Linked DNA regions of Pseudosulfitobacter sp. DSM 107133. The protein of the gene in region 1 interacts with the protein of each later gene in a pairwise test. Links are inferred from orthologs where the notes say so. Each region holds a gene or a part of one and is shown in the gene's direction. Other genes may lie near its edges. The genes, in order: DSM107133_RS17640 and rplL.

Region 1 (7,997 bases):
CTGCCGGATATCCCCTGGCTGATGGCGATGGGGGCATTCGGCGGCACGGCAGTGCTGATTATCGTGGTCAGCCAGCGCATGACGGAACAGGCGAACCTTGCCCCGTTTTCCTACTTTGGCATCCCGTTTGCGTTCCTGCTGGGCTGGCTGTTCTTTGGCGAGACCCCGTGGGACGCCCTGTTCCCCGGCGCGATCCTGATCGCGGCGGGCGGGTTGTTGATTGTGTGGCGGGAGCGAGGGAAGAAGGCGGCTTAAACCACCACTTCGATCTTATCCTGATCCCCGACACCGAACACCCGCTTGTAGCGGTCAATTTCCGACTGCGGGCCCATGGCCTTGTTGGGGTTGTCCGACAGTTTGACCGTCGGGCGTCCGTTGGCCGAGACTGCCTTGCACACCAGCGAGAACGGCGCCAGCGCATCGTCCGGCACCAGTCCGCGAAAGTCGTTGGTCAGCAGCGTGCCCCAGCCGAACGACGGCAGCACCCGCCCCTTGAACTGCTTGTGCAGCGCGATGATCTTGTCCACGTCCAGCCCGTCCGAGAAGATCACCCGCTTTTGCGTCGGGTCTTCGCCGCGGCTTTTCCACCAGTCGATGGCCACTTCGGCCGCTGCCGCCGGATCGCCGCTGTCGATGCGGATACCGGTCCAGCCGGCCAGCCAGTCGGGAGCGTTTTCGAGAAAGCCCCTGGTGCCATAGGTGTCAGGCAGGATGATGCGCAGGTTGCCTTCGTGTTCGTCGTGCCAGTCGGACAGCACGTCATAGGGCGCGCGGAACAGCGCGTCGTCGGTGTCCGCCAAAGCAGCATAGACCATCGGCAATTCATGCGCGTTGGTGCCGATGGCTTCCAGTTCGCGGTGCATGGCGATCAGGCAATTCGAGGTGCCGGTGAACTTGTCCCCCATACCTTCCTGCATGGCCTGAACACACCAGTCCTGCCACAGGAACGAATGACGGCGGCGTGTGCCAAAATCGGCGATGCCCAGACCGTCGACCTCGCGCAGGGCCTCGATCTTTTCCCAAACACGGGTCATGCCGCGCGCATAGAGGATTTGCAGCTCGAAACGGTCCATACGATCCAGCACCGCGCGGCCGCGCAGTTCCATCAGGATTGCCAGCGCAGGGATTTCCCATAGCATGACCTCGTGCCATTTGCCCTCAAACGTCAGCTCGTATTGGTCGCCCTTGCGTTCCAGATGGTAGGGCGGCAGGCGCAGGCCTTCGAACCATTCCATGAAATCAGAGCGGAACATCTGGCGTTTGCCGTAGAAGGTGTTGCCCCGCAGCCAGGTGCTTTCGCCGCGGGACAGCGACAGCGACCGCACATGGTCAAGCTGTTCGCGCAATTCGCCTTCGTCGATCAGGTCGGCCAGCGGCACCGATTTGGTGCGGTTGATCAGCGAGAATGTGACCTGCGTGTCCGGCTTGTTATGAAAGATGCTTTGACACATCAGCAGCTTGTAAAAGTCGGTGTCGATCAGAGAACGGATGATCGGGTCGATCTTCCACTTGTGATTCCAGACGCGGGTGGCGATGTCGACCATCTCGGGCATTCTCCGTTTGCTTTGCCTGTTTTGCCCGTTGACTTGGGCAGTGGCAAGGGCGCTGGTGCCTCAGGAGGTTAGGGACACGCCCGCCGCTTTCATGGCCTCGACCGCTGCGATCAGAGAACCGTCCAGATCAATGGCACGGCACAAATCCATCTGAACGGTTACGTCAAAACCAAGCTTCGCCGCATCCACCGCCGAGAAGTTCACGCAAAAATCAGTGGCCAGACCGACCATCGTTATTCGGTCGATGCCACGGGTGCGCAAATAGCCTTCCAGCCCTGTCGGCGTCTTATGGTCGTTCTCGAAGAACGCCGAATAGCTGTCGATGGCGGGGTTAAAGCCTTTGCGGATCACCATATCGGCGCGGTCGGTGTTCAGATCGGCGTGGAAAGCCGCCCCGTCGCTGCCCTGAATGCAGTGGTCGGGCCACAAAACCTGCGGGCCATAGGGCATCTGGATCAGCGCAAAAGGGTCGTGCCCTGCATGCGACGCGGCAAATGAGGAATGCCCCGCCGGATGCCAGTCTTGCGTCAGCACAACGGCGTCAGCAGATGCCATCAACGCGTTGATACCGGGCACGATCATATCGCCTTCGGCCACGGCGAGTGCGCCACCGGGGCAGAAATCGTTCTGGACGTCGATCACGATCAGGGTGTGGCTCATACGGTGTCTCCTGTTTGCCCTATGGCGTAGGCGGATGGCCGCGGCGGGTCAATGTTTGCGTCCTGTTCAGACAGCCATTTGCCGATGCGTGGCCAAAGCGTTTGCGCTGCAGCGCGCGAGCGGATCAGGCGGGCATGGTTGAAATCTTCGGGATAGCCTGTGGCGGTGCCACACAGTTCCAGCTGCGCCTGCGGGCCGAACATCTGCGCAAAATCGCGGCAGCCCGCGACGGGGGCGATCAACCGGTCGCCGCCCCCCGCCAGCACCAGCGTCGGCAGCTTTTGCGCGGCAAGGCGCGGCGACAGGGGGCCATGCGTGTCACCGATCACACCGGTGCGGTTCCAGCCCAGCCATTCGTCCATTATGCCCGACGCCTCGTTGCACGGCCCGATATTGATCAGCCGCACCGGCCAATAGCCACGCCTGCGCCCGATCTGCGCCAGCGCCAGCATGGTCATGCGAAACCGCCACGGCCCATCATAAAACCGCGTGGCCTGCGCACCCATCACGCACAGACTGCGGACGCGGGCGCGCAGGTCATGCCGCGCCAATGCCATTGCCATGGCCAGCCCTCCGCCGGAATGGGCCACCAGATGCACCGCCCCGTGTCGTTGTGCGACATAGGCAATGGCCTGCGCCATTTCGCCATCGCCTAGCCCGGTGTAGTCAAGGTGCTGAACCCGCCCCGCGCCAATGTCCCTGCCGCGCCATTCAATGATATAGGTGGGCCGCCCCGCGCCGATCTTCTGTGCCAGTGGCAGGCACGTCGCAGCGGTGGAAAATGTCCCGTGCGAGATCAGCACCGGCGTGCCGCTGCCATCGCTGACACGCAGCAATCGTCCCGGGCCTGTGAAATCTGTTATCTCGTCCATGTCCACAGCGTTCAGCCGAAGCACGGGCGCGTCAACGCTGCCGTGGCGTCTGCCTGCGGCAACCGTGCCTCTTGTCTGGTCGCGACGTCAGGCGTATTTGGCGTGGCATGTATATTATCGCTGCCCTTTACCACTTTACCCGCTTCGATGCGCCGGACGCGATCAAGCCTGCCTTGCTGGACCTGTGCATAGCCCAGGAGGTCAAAGGCACATTGCTGCTGGCGGGCGAAGGCATCAACGGCACCATCGCAGGCCCGCGCGCGGGTATCGACGCGGTGCTGGCGCATATTCGCGCGCTGCCCGGTTGCGCGGGGCTGGAGTGGAAGGAAAGCACGTCCGAAACGCCGCCCTTCGGCAAGATGAAGGTGCGGCTGAAGCGCGAGATCGTGACGATGGGCCAGCCCGATGTCGATCCGGCGGCGCGGACGGGGCATTATGTAAACCCCGCCGACTGGAACGCACTGATCACCCGCGACGATGTTGCCGTGATCGACACGCGCAACGATTACGAAGTGGCGATTGGCACTTTTGACGGCGCAATTGACCCGCAGACCGCCAGCTTTGGCGAGTTTCCCGCCTGGTGGGAGGCCAACAAGGACCGCTTTCACAACAAGAAGATCGCGATGTTCTGCACCGGCGGCATCCGCTGCGAGAAATCGACCAACTTCCTGTTGGGTCAGGGGATAGAAGATGTCTATCACCTGAAGGGCGGTATCCTGAAGTACCTTGAAGAGGTGCCCGAGCAGGACAGCACATGGAGCGGCAACTGCTTTGTCTTTGATGGGCGGGTCAGCGTGGGCCACGGGCTGCGGGTTGGGCCGCACATGCTGTGCCACGCCTGCCGCCGCCCCGTGTTGCCCGCCGATCAGGCGCGCCCCGAATACGAGGCCGGCGTCAGTTGTCACCTGTGCATCGACGAGACGTCAGAGGTCGACAAGGCGCGGTTCCGCGAGCGTCAGCGCCAGATCGAACTGGCCCGTGCGCGCGGCTTCGATCATCTGTCGGCGCCGATGGTCACGGGCAAGGGTGAGGCTTAGGCCGCGACTAAACCGGGCTTGCGTGGACGCGAACGTGACAACAGCCACAGCATGATGCCCACGTTCAACAGGTTAAAGGCAATGCCGTTCCAGAACGCCATCTGGTAGCTTCCGGTCACGTCATAGATCCAGCCCGACATCCAACCGCCGATCGCCATGCCTGCGATGGTTGCCATCAACACAAAACCGACCCAGGCACCAGCTGACCGCGCAGGCATGTATTCGCGCACGACCAGCGCATAGCTGGGCACGATCCCGCCCTGCGACAGACCAAAGATCAGCGACACCACATAAAGCGAAACCAGCCCGTCCGAAGGCAGGTAGAAAAACAGCGCCAGACATTGCAGCCCCGACCCGATCAACAGTGTGCGCACACCGCCCAACTGGTCGGCGACCATGCCCGATACCAGCCGCGAGAACACCCCGCCCAGCAGCATCAACGACAGCATTTCCGCGCCAGCAACCGGGCCATAGCCCAGATCGACGCAATAGCTGACAATATGCACCTGCGGCATCGACATCGCCACGCAACAGCCAACGCCTGCCAGCCCCAGCAACAGCGCAAGGTTTCGTGGTGACAGGCCCACAGATTTGGCGTTGCTGTCCGATGCAGCCTGTGCCGCGTTCTGCGCCTCCTGAGGAATGCGACGCCGCAGCAGCAGTGCCAGCGGGATCACGGTGACCAGTGTGACCACAGCCAGAAACGTGTAAACGCTGCGCCAGCCGCTGTCGGCCAGCAGCCCGGCCAGCACCATCGGCCAGATCGCGCCCGACAGGTAATTGCCGCTGGCAACGATGCCCACGGCTATGCCGCGTCGGCGCATGAACCAATGCGAGATATCCGCAATCAGCGGACCAAAACCTACCGCCGAGGCCAGACCGATCAACAGTTGCGCGGCGCTGAGCATGAACACCGAGGTTGCGAACAGGGCCAAAGTATAGCCCGCAGCAATCCCCAGGGCCGCCCCGATCAGTGATCCGGTCACGCCGAACCGGTCCACCGCACGGCCAATCGCAAAGTTGCCCAGCGCAAAGCCGACCATGGTAAGTGTATAGGGCATGGAGGCCTGCGCACGGGTCAGCGCAAATTCCGCTTCAAGCGCAGGCATGATCATGATCACCGCCCACATGCCGACATTGGCCACCATCGCGACGCCCAGCGTGATCAACAGCCGGGTCCACGAATATTTGCTGTCCAGAACCGTCATTTCATCCATGCCTGAATCCTTTTTTGCATCAGCGCAGAACTCGCGGTCCGGTGCAACCGCCGACACCTGCCAGGCCGCGGGCAAGTATTACCTACAATTACGTTTGTTAAGCCGCTGGAAAGGCTTGGCTGATAAATCTGCACTTGGGTGAATAAAAGGGTGAGTGACATGGCTGCGCAAAGCAATGCGGCGCCAATCATCATCAAACGTAAAAAGGTCGTAGGCGGCGGCGGGCATCATGGTGGTGCCTGGAAAGTTGCTTATGCGGACTTCGTGACCGCTATGATGGCCTTTTTTATGTTGATGTGGTTGTTGAACGCGACGACAGAAAAGCAACGCAAAGGGATCGCGGATTACTTTACGCCGACGATCGCTATCAATCGGGTGTCGGGCGGCGGCGACGGGTCGTTTGGCGGCGACAGCACGTTTTCAGAAGAAGCGCTGCCCTTTAGCGGTGTGCGTCCGGTGGTGGTCGCAAGCCGGGCAACCGGGTCCGAAGGCACGGACGATGCCGAAACCACCGAACTCAAGATGCTTGAATCCGAGCTTATGGGATTTGGCGGCGAATCTGCCCTCATGGAAAACGAGCTGGAACACGTCATTACCAAGCTGACGGACGAAGGTCTGGTTGTTGAGTTGTTCGCGATGCCTGACGCACCGCTGTTCGATCCGCAAACCGGACAGGCGACGCCCCTGCTGCAGCGACTGGCGGCCTTGCTGGTGCAAACCGGGCGGTCCGTGAAAAACGACATCGCGGTTGGCGCACATGTACCTGCCCAGCCGGTGGTGGTTGCCAATGTTCAGGTCTGGGACCGGTCGACCGAACAGGCAACAATCATGCGTCATTTGCTGGACGATGCCGGCCTGGCGGCGGGGCGGGTGAAACGCGTGACAGGATACGCCGACCGCGATCCCGCAACGCTGAACCCGATGGATATCCGCAACAACCGTATCAAAGTGGTCTTCCTGCGATAGCGGCCGGGCACTTTGACAAATAGAACGGATTTTATCTGTTAGTGCTGTGTTAAGCACACCGCGCCTATCTGTTGCATCAACTTGGTTCTGATGCAGCAGAAAGGCGTATCCATGACAATTTCTTCTTCGCTCAACGCAGGTATTGCGGGATTGCAGTCCAATGCGACGCGGCTGGGGTCGATTTCGGACAATATCGCGAACTCCAGCACTTTCGGATACAAGCGCGTGGTCACGGATTTCAACTCGCTGGTGCTGTCCAACTCGGGGGTGTCTTATACTGCGGGTGGCGTGCGGGCTTCTTCGCAACGGCTGATAAGCGAAAGCGGATCGCTGGTCAGCACGTCGAACGCCACCGATCTTGCGGTGCGCGGGCGCGGCATGTTGCCCGTCGCGGCAAAAGCAAGCGTGGTGGGCGGCGACAGCGCACCCGAAATGATGCTGACCACCACCGGCTCTTTCCGAGTGGACGAAGATGGCTATCTGGCCAGTGAATCCGGCCTGTTGCTGATGGGGTGGCCGGCCAACAACGATGGTACGTTCCAGTCATTTCCGCGCGACACCAATGACGGGCTCGAGCCGATCCAGTTCTCGCTGAATCTCAGTGGCGATCCGACCACGCAGGTGTCGCTGGGCCTGAATCTGCCCGCCACATCGACCATTGCCGGATCAGCCGGCGCAACGCAGAACCTGTCGGTCGAGTATTTTGACAACCTGGGCACATCGCAAAGCGTATCGCTGGAATTCACCCCCACCGTTCCAGCCACGGGCAGTTCAAATGAATGGACGATAACCATGCGCGATTCCGCGCAGGATGATGCCGTGGTCGGTGAATATGTCCTGACTTTCAACGATACACGCGCCGATGGCGGCACCATCGCATCGGTAACGACCGTGACGGGCGGGGCATATGATCCGGTAACGGGCGAGGTGATTGTCGACGTCGGCAGCGGCCCGGTTTCGTTTGATATCGGCGCGTTGGGCGACAATCAGGGGATCGTCCAGCTGTCGGACACGTTCGCACCGATCTCGATCATCAAAGACGGCAGCCCCGTGGGCAACATGATCTCGGTCGAGGTTGACGCCAATGGCTATGTCAACGCGATCTTTGACAGCGGCGTGACCAGTGTTCTGTACCAGATCCCGCTGGTGGATATGCCCAACCCCGGCGGCTTGATCGCCCTGGATTCGCAAACCTACAAACCCTCTGTTGAAAGCGGGCCCTATTTCTTGTGGGACGCGGGCGATGGCCCCACGGGCGACCTGAAAGCCTATGCCCGTGAGGAATCGACTGTCGATGTCGCAACCGAACTGACCGAGATGATCCGCACCCAGCGGGCCTATTCATCGAACGCCAAGGTTATCCAGACAGTCGACGAAATGTTGCAGGAAACAACGAATATCAAACGCTAAACGCAGCACCCGCCCCCTGATCGGAGCCTTTCATGTCCCTTACCGGCGCCCTGAACAACGCACTGTCCGGCCTGTATGCCAACAGCCGCAAATCCGAGCTCGTCGCATCAAATATCGCCAACGTCGGCACACCCGGGTTCCGGCGCCGCAGTCTGGATGTCTCGGCTGCTTTGTTGGGCGATCAGGGGGGCGTTAAGGTCAACGGCGTCGTCCGTCACACCGATTCCGCGCTGCTGCATGACCGCAGGATGAGCAGTGCGGAATTTGCCCGCAACGATGCGA
Region 2 (2,709 bases), 470 kb from region 1 along the record:
GCAAGGTTTCGTTCGACGCGGCCAAGCTGGCTGAAAACATCCGCGCCTTTGTTGGTGCCGTGGCCAAGGCGCGTCCCGCCGGTGCCAAAGGTACTTACATGAAAAAGGTCTCGCTCAGCTCCACAATGGGCCCGGGCGTGTCGGTTGACGTGGACAACGCGGTTACCGAGTAAGTTTTTCGGGGCAGGGGAAACCTTGCCCCGCACAAGATCCCGCGCAAGCGGGTTGGCGGGGACGCCTTTGTGGTTTCCCCGTTCTGTCCGAGACGGAGGGTGAATGCAGCCGCATTCATAATTCCTTCCTGAGATGGGAAACGAGATTTAAAGGATCCGCAACGCGGTGATTTTGGCCTCGGTCCCTGAAGCGGACCTAAGTGGTGACCCTTTGGGTTGCTGAATTGAGCCGGGGGGAAACCCCCATACTTGGAGTGAAACTGTGGATAGAGCCCAGAAAGAGAAAGTGGTCGAGGAACTCGGCCAAATCTTCGAAAGCTCTGGCGTCGTTGTGGTTGCCCACTACGCCGGTCTGACAGTTGCGAACATGCAAGATCTGCGTGCCCGTGCCGCCGAGCACGGAAGCGCAGTGCGTGTTGCCAAAAACAGGCTCGCCAAAATCGCCCTTGGTGGAAAGCCGTGCGAAAGCATCGGTGACCTCCTGACGGGTATGACCGTTCTGACCTTCTCCGAAGATCCCGTGGCTGCTGCCAAGGTGTCCGAGGACTTCGCCAAAGACCACGACAAATTCGTGATCCTTGGCGGTGCCATGGGTGAGAACGCTCTGGACCGGGCTGGTGTTACAGCTGTGTCGAAAATGCCTTCGCGCGAGGAGCTTATTGCTTCGATCGTGGGCTGCATCGCCGCACCTGCAAGCAACATCGCCGGGGCCATTGGCGCGCCTGCAAGCAACATCGCGTCCATCTTGTCCACAATCGAGGACAAGGCGGCTGCATAAAGCAACGTCATACTGGCGTGTGGTTGACCCATCACGTTGGAACACACATATCGTAACGGAAAGAGCTGAACATGGCTGATCTGAAAAAACTGGCAGAAGACATCGTTGGTCTGACCCTGCTGGAAGCACAAGAACTGAAAACAATCCTCAAAGACGAGTACGGCATCGAGCCCGCCGCTGGTGGCGCTGTGATGATGGCTGGTCCTGCTGACGCCGGTGGCGCAGCCGAGGAAGAGAAGACTGAATTCGACGTCGTTCTGAAAAACGCAGGCGCATCGAAAATCAACGTCATCAAAGAAGTCCGCGGCATCACAGGCCTGGGCCTGAAAGAAGCCAAAGACCTGGTCGAAGCCGGTGGCAAGATCAAAGAAGGCGTGTCGAAAGACGAAGCCGAAGAAATCAAAACCAAGCTGGAAGCAGCTGGCGCTGAAGTCGAACTGGCGTAAGCCAACCGCATGGGGCTTGCCCCATGTCGCATTCAAGGCTGGACCCGGAGTTTTCCGGGTCCAGCCGAACCTGTCTTGGCAAGGGCTTCTGAATGAAGCGTTTTCCAGGATGTGGTTTCAAAGGTCGGGAGGCACTCGGTGGGACGAGGGCCATGAATTGACCGAAACCCAACCATCTCGACTGGGCGGTGTACCGTGGCCCGACGGTGCGCGCGCTCGCAGAGAATCTGAAAGGTGACAGTTCACATGGCGCAATCCTTCCTTGGCCAGAAACGTCTTCGTAAATACTACGGCAAAATCCGCGAAGTGCTGGAAATGCCGAACCTGATCGAGGTCCAGAAATCCTCGTACGATCTTTTCCTGAACTCCGGCGACGCGGAAACCCCCACCGATGGTGATGGTATTCAGGGCGTGTTCCAATCGGTTTTCCCGATCAAGGATTTCAATGAAACCTCGATCCTTGAATACGTCAAATACGAGCTGGAAAAGCCGAAATACGACGTTGAGGAATGCCAGCAACGTGACATGACCTATAGCGCGCCGTTGAAAGTGACGCTGCGCCTGATCGTGTTTGATGTCGACGAAGACACAGGCGCGAAATCGGTCAAAGACATCAAAGAACAAGACGTGTTCATGGGCGACATGCCCCTGATGACGCCGAACGGCACTTTTGTCGTGAACGGCACCGAACGTGTGATCGTTTCCCAGATGCACCGTTCGCCGGGCGTGTTTTTTGACCACGACAAGGGCAAAACCCACTCTTCGGGCAAACTGCTGTTCGCCTGCCGCATCATTCCCTACCGCGGCAGCTGGCTGGACTTTGAATTCGACGCCAAGGACATCGTGTTCGCACGCATCGACCGCCGTCGGAAGCTTCCTGTCACGACCCTGCTTTATGCACTGGGTCTGGACCAGGAGGCGATCATGGACGCCTACTATAACACGATCACGTTCAAGCTGGAGAAGAACAAGGGCTGGGTCACGCCGTTCTTCCCCGACCGCGTGCGCGGCACCCGTCCCACATATGATCTGGTGAACGCAGCTTCGGGCGAAGTGATTGCGGAAGCCGGCAAGAAAATCACCCCCCGCGCGGTCAAACAGATGATTGACGCAGGCGATGTTGAAAACCTGCTGGTGCCCTTCGATCACATCGTTGGCAAATTCGCAGCCAAGGACATGATCAACGAGGAAACCGGCGCGATCTACATCGAAGCCGGTGACGAGCTGACGCTTGAGTATGACAAAGACGGCGATCTGATCGGCGGCACAGCCAAAGAGCTGATCGACGCAGGCATCACCGAGATCCCCGTGC

What was found.
Region 2: the proteins of DSM107133_RS17640 (region 1) and rplL interact in binary tests that used the Escherichia coli proteins (3 or more experiments, as listed by UniProt). The link is inferred for Pseudosulfitobacter sp. DSM 107133 from one-to-one orthologs.

Annotation. Positions count from the first base shown.
Region 1 is NZ_CP085154.1:3,549,024-3,557,020, forward strand. Bases 2,366-5,157 are described here. They hold DSM107133_RS17640 (rhodanese-related sulfurtransferase), read left to right. Parts: upstream 2,366-3,192; coding sequence 3,193-4,122; downstream 4,123-5,157. Other genes in these bases: DSM107133_RS17635 (alpha/beta fold hydrolase), read right to left, coding at 2,366-3,085; DSM107133_RS17645 (MFS transporter), read right to left, coding at 4,119-5,157. Outside these bases: DSM107133_RS17620 (DMT family transporter), read left to right, coding at 1-255; pncB (nicotinate phosphoribosyltransferase), read right to left, coding at 252-1,544; pncA (bifunctional nicotinamidase/pyrazinamidase), read right to left, coding at 1,614-2,213; more of DSM107133_RS17635, read right to left, coding at 2,210-2,365; more of DSM107133_RS17645, read right to left, coding at 5,158-5,339; DSM107133_RS17650 (flagellar motor protein MotB), read left to right, coding at 5,499-6,305; DSM107133_RS17655 (flagellar hook-basal body complex protein), read left to right, coding at 6,417-7,715; flagellar hook-associated protein FlgK, read left to right, coding at 7,748-7,997. UniProt on the Escherichia coli protein: Catalyzes oxygen-dependent 5-hydroxyuridine (ho5U) modification at position 34 in tRNAs, the first step in 5-carboxymethoxyuridine (cmo5U) biosynthesis.
Region 2 is NZ_CP085154.1:3,082,245-3,084,953, reverse strand. It holds rplL (50S ribosomal protein L7/L12), read left to right. Parts: upstream 1-1,022; coding sequence 1,023-1,397; downstream 1,398-2,709. Other genes in the region: rpoB (DNA-directed RNA polymerase subunit beta), read left to right, coding at 1,644-2,709; rplJ (50S ribosomal protein L10), read left to right, coding at 436-951; rplA (50S ribosomal protein L1), read left to right, coding at 1-173. UniProt on the Escherichia coli protein: The binding site for several of the GTPase factors involved in protein synthesis (IF-2, EF-Tu, EF-G and RF3). Is thus essential for accurate translation.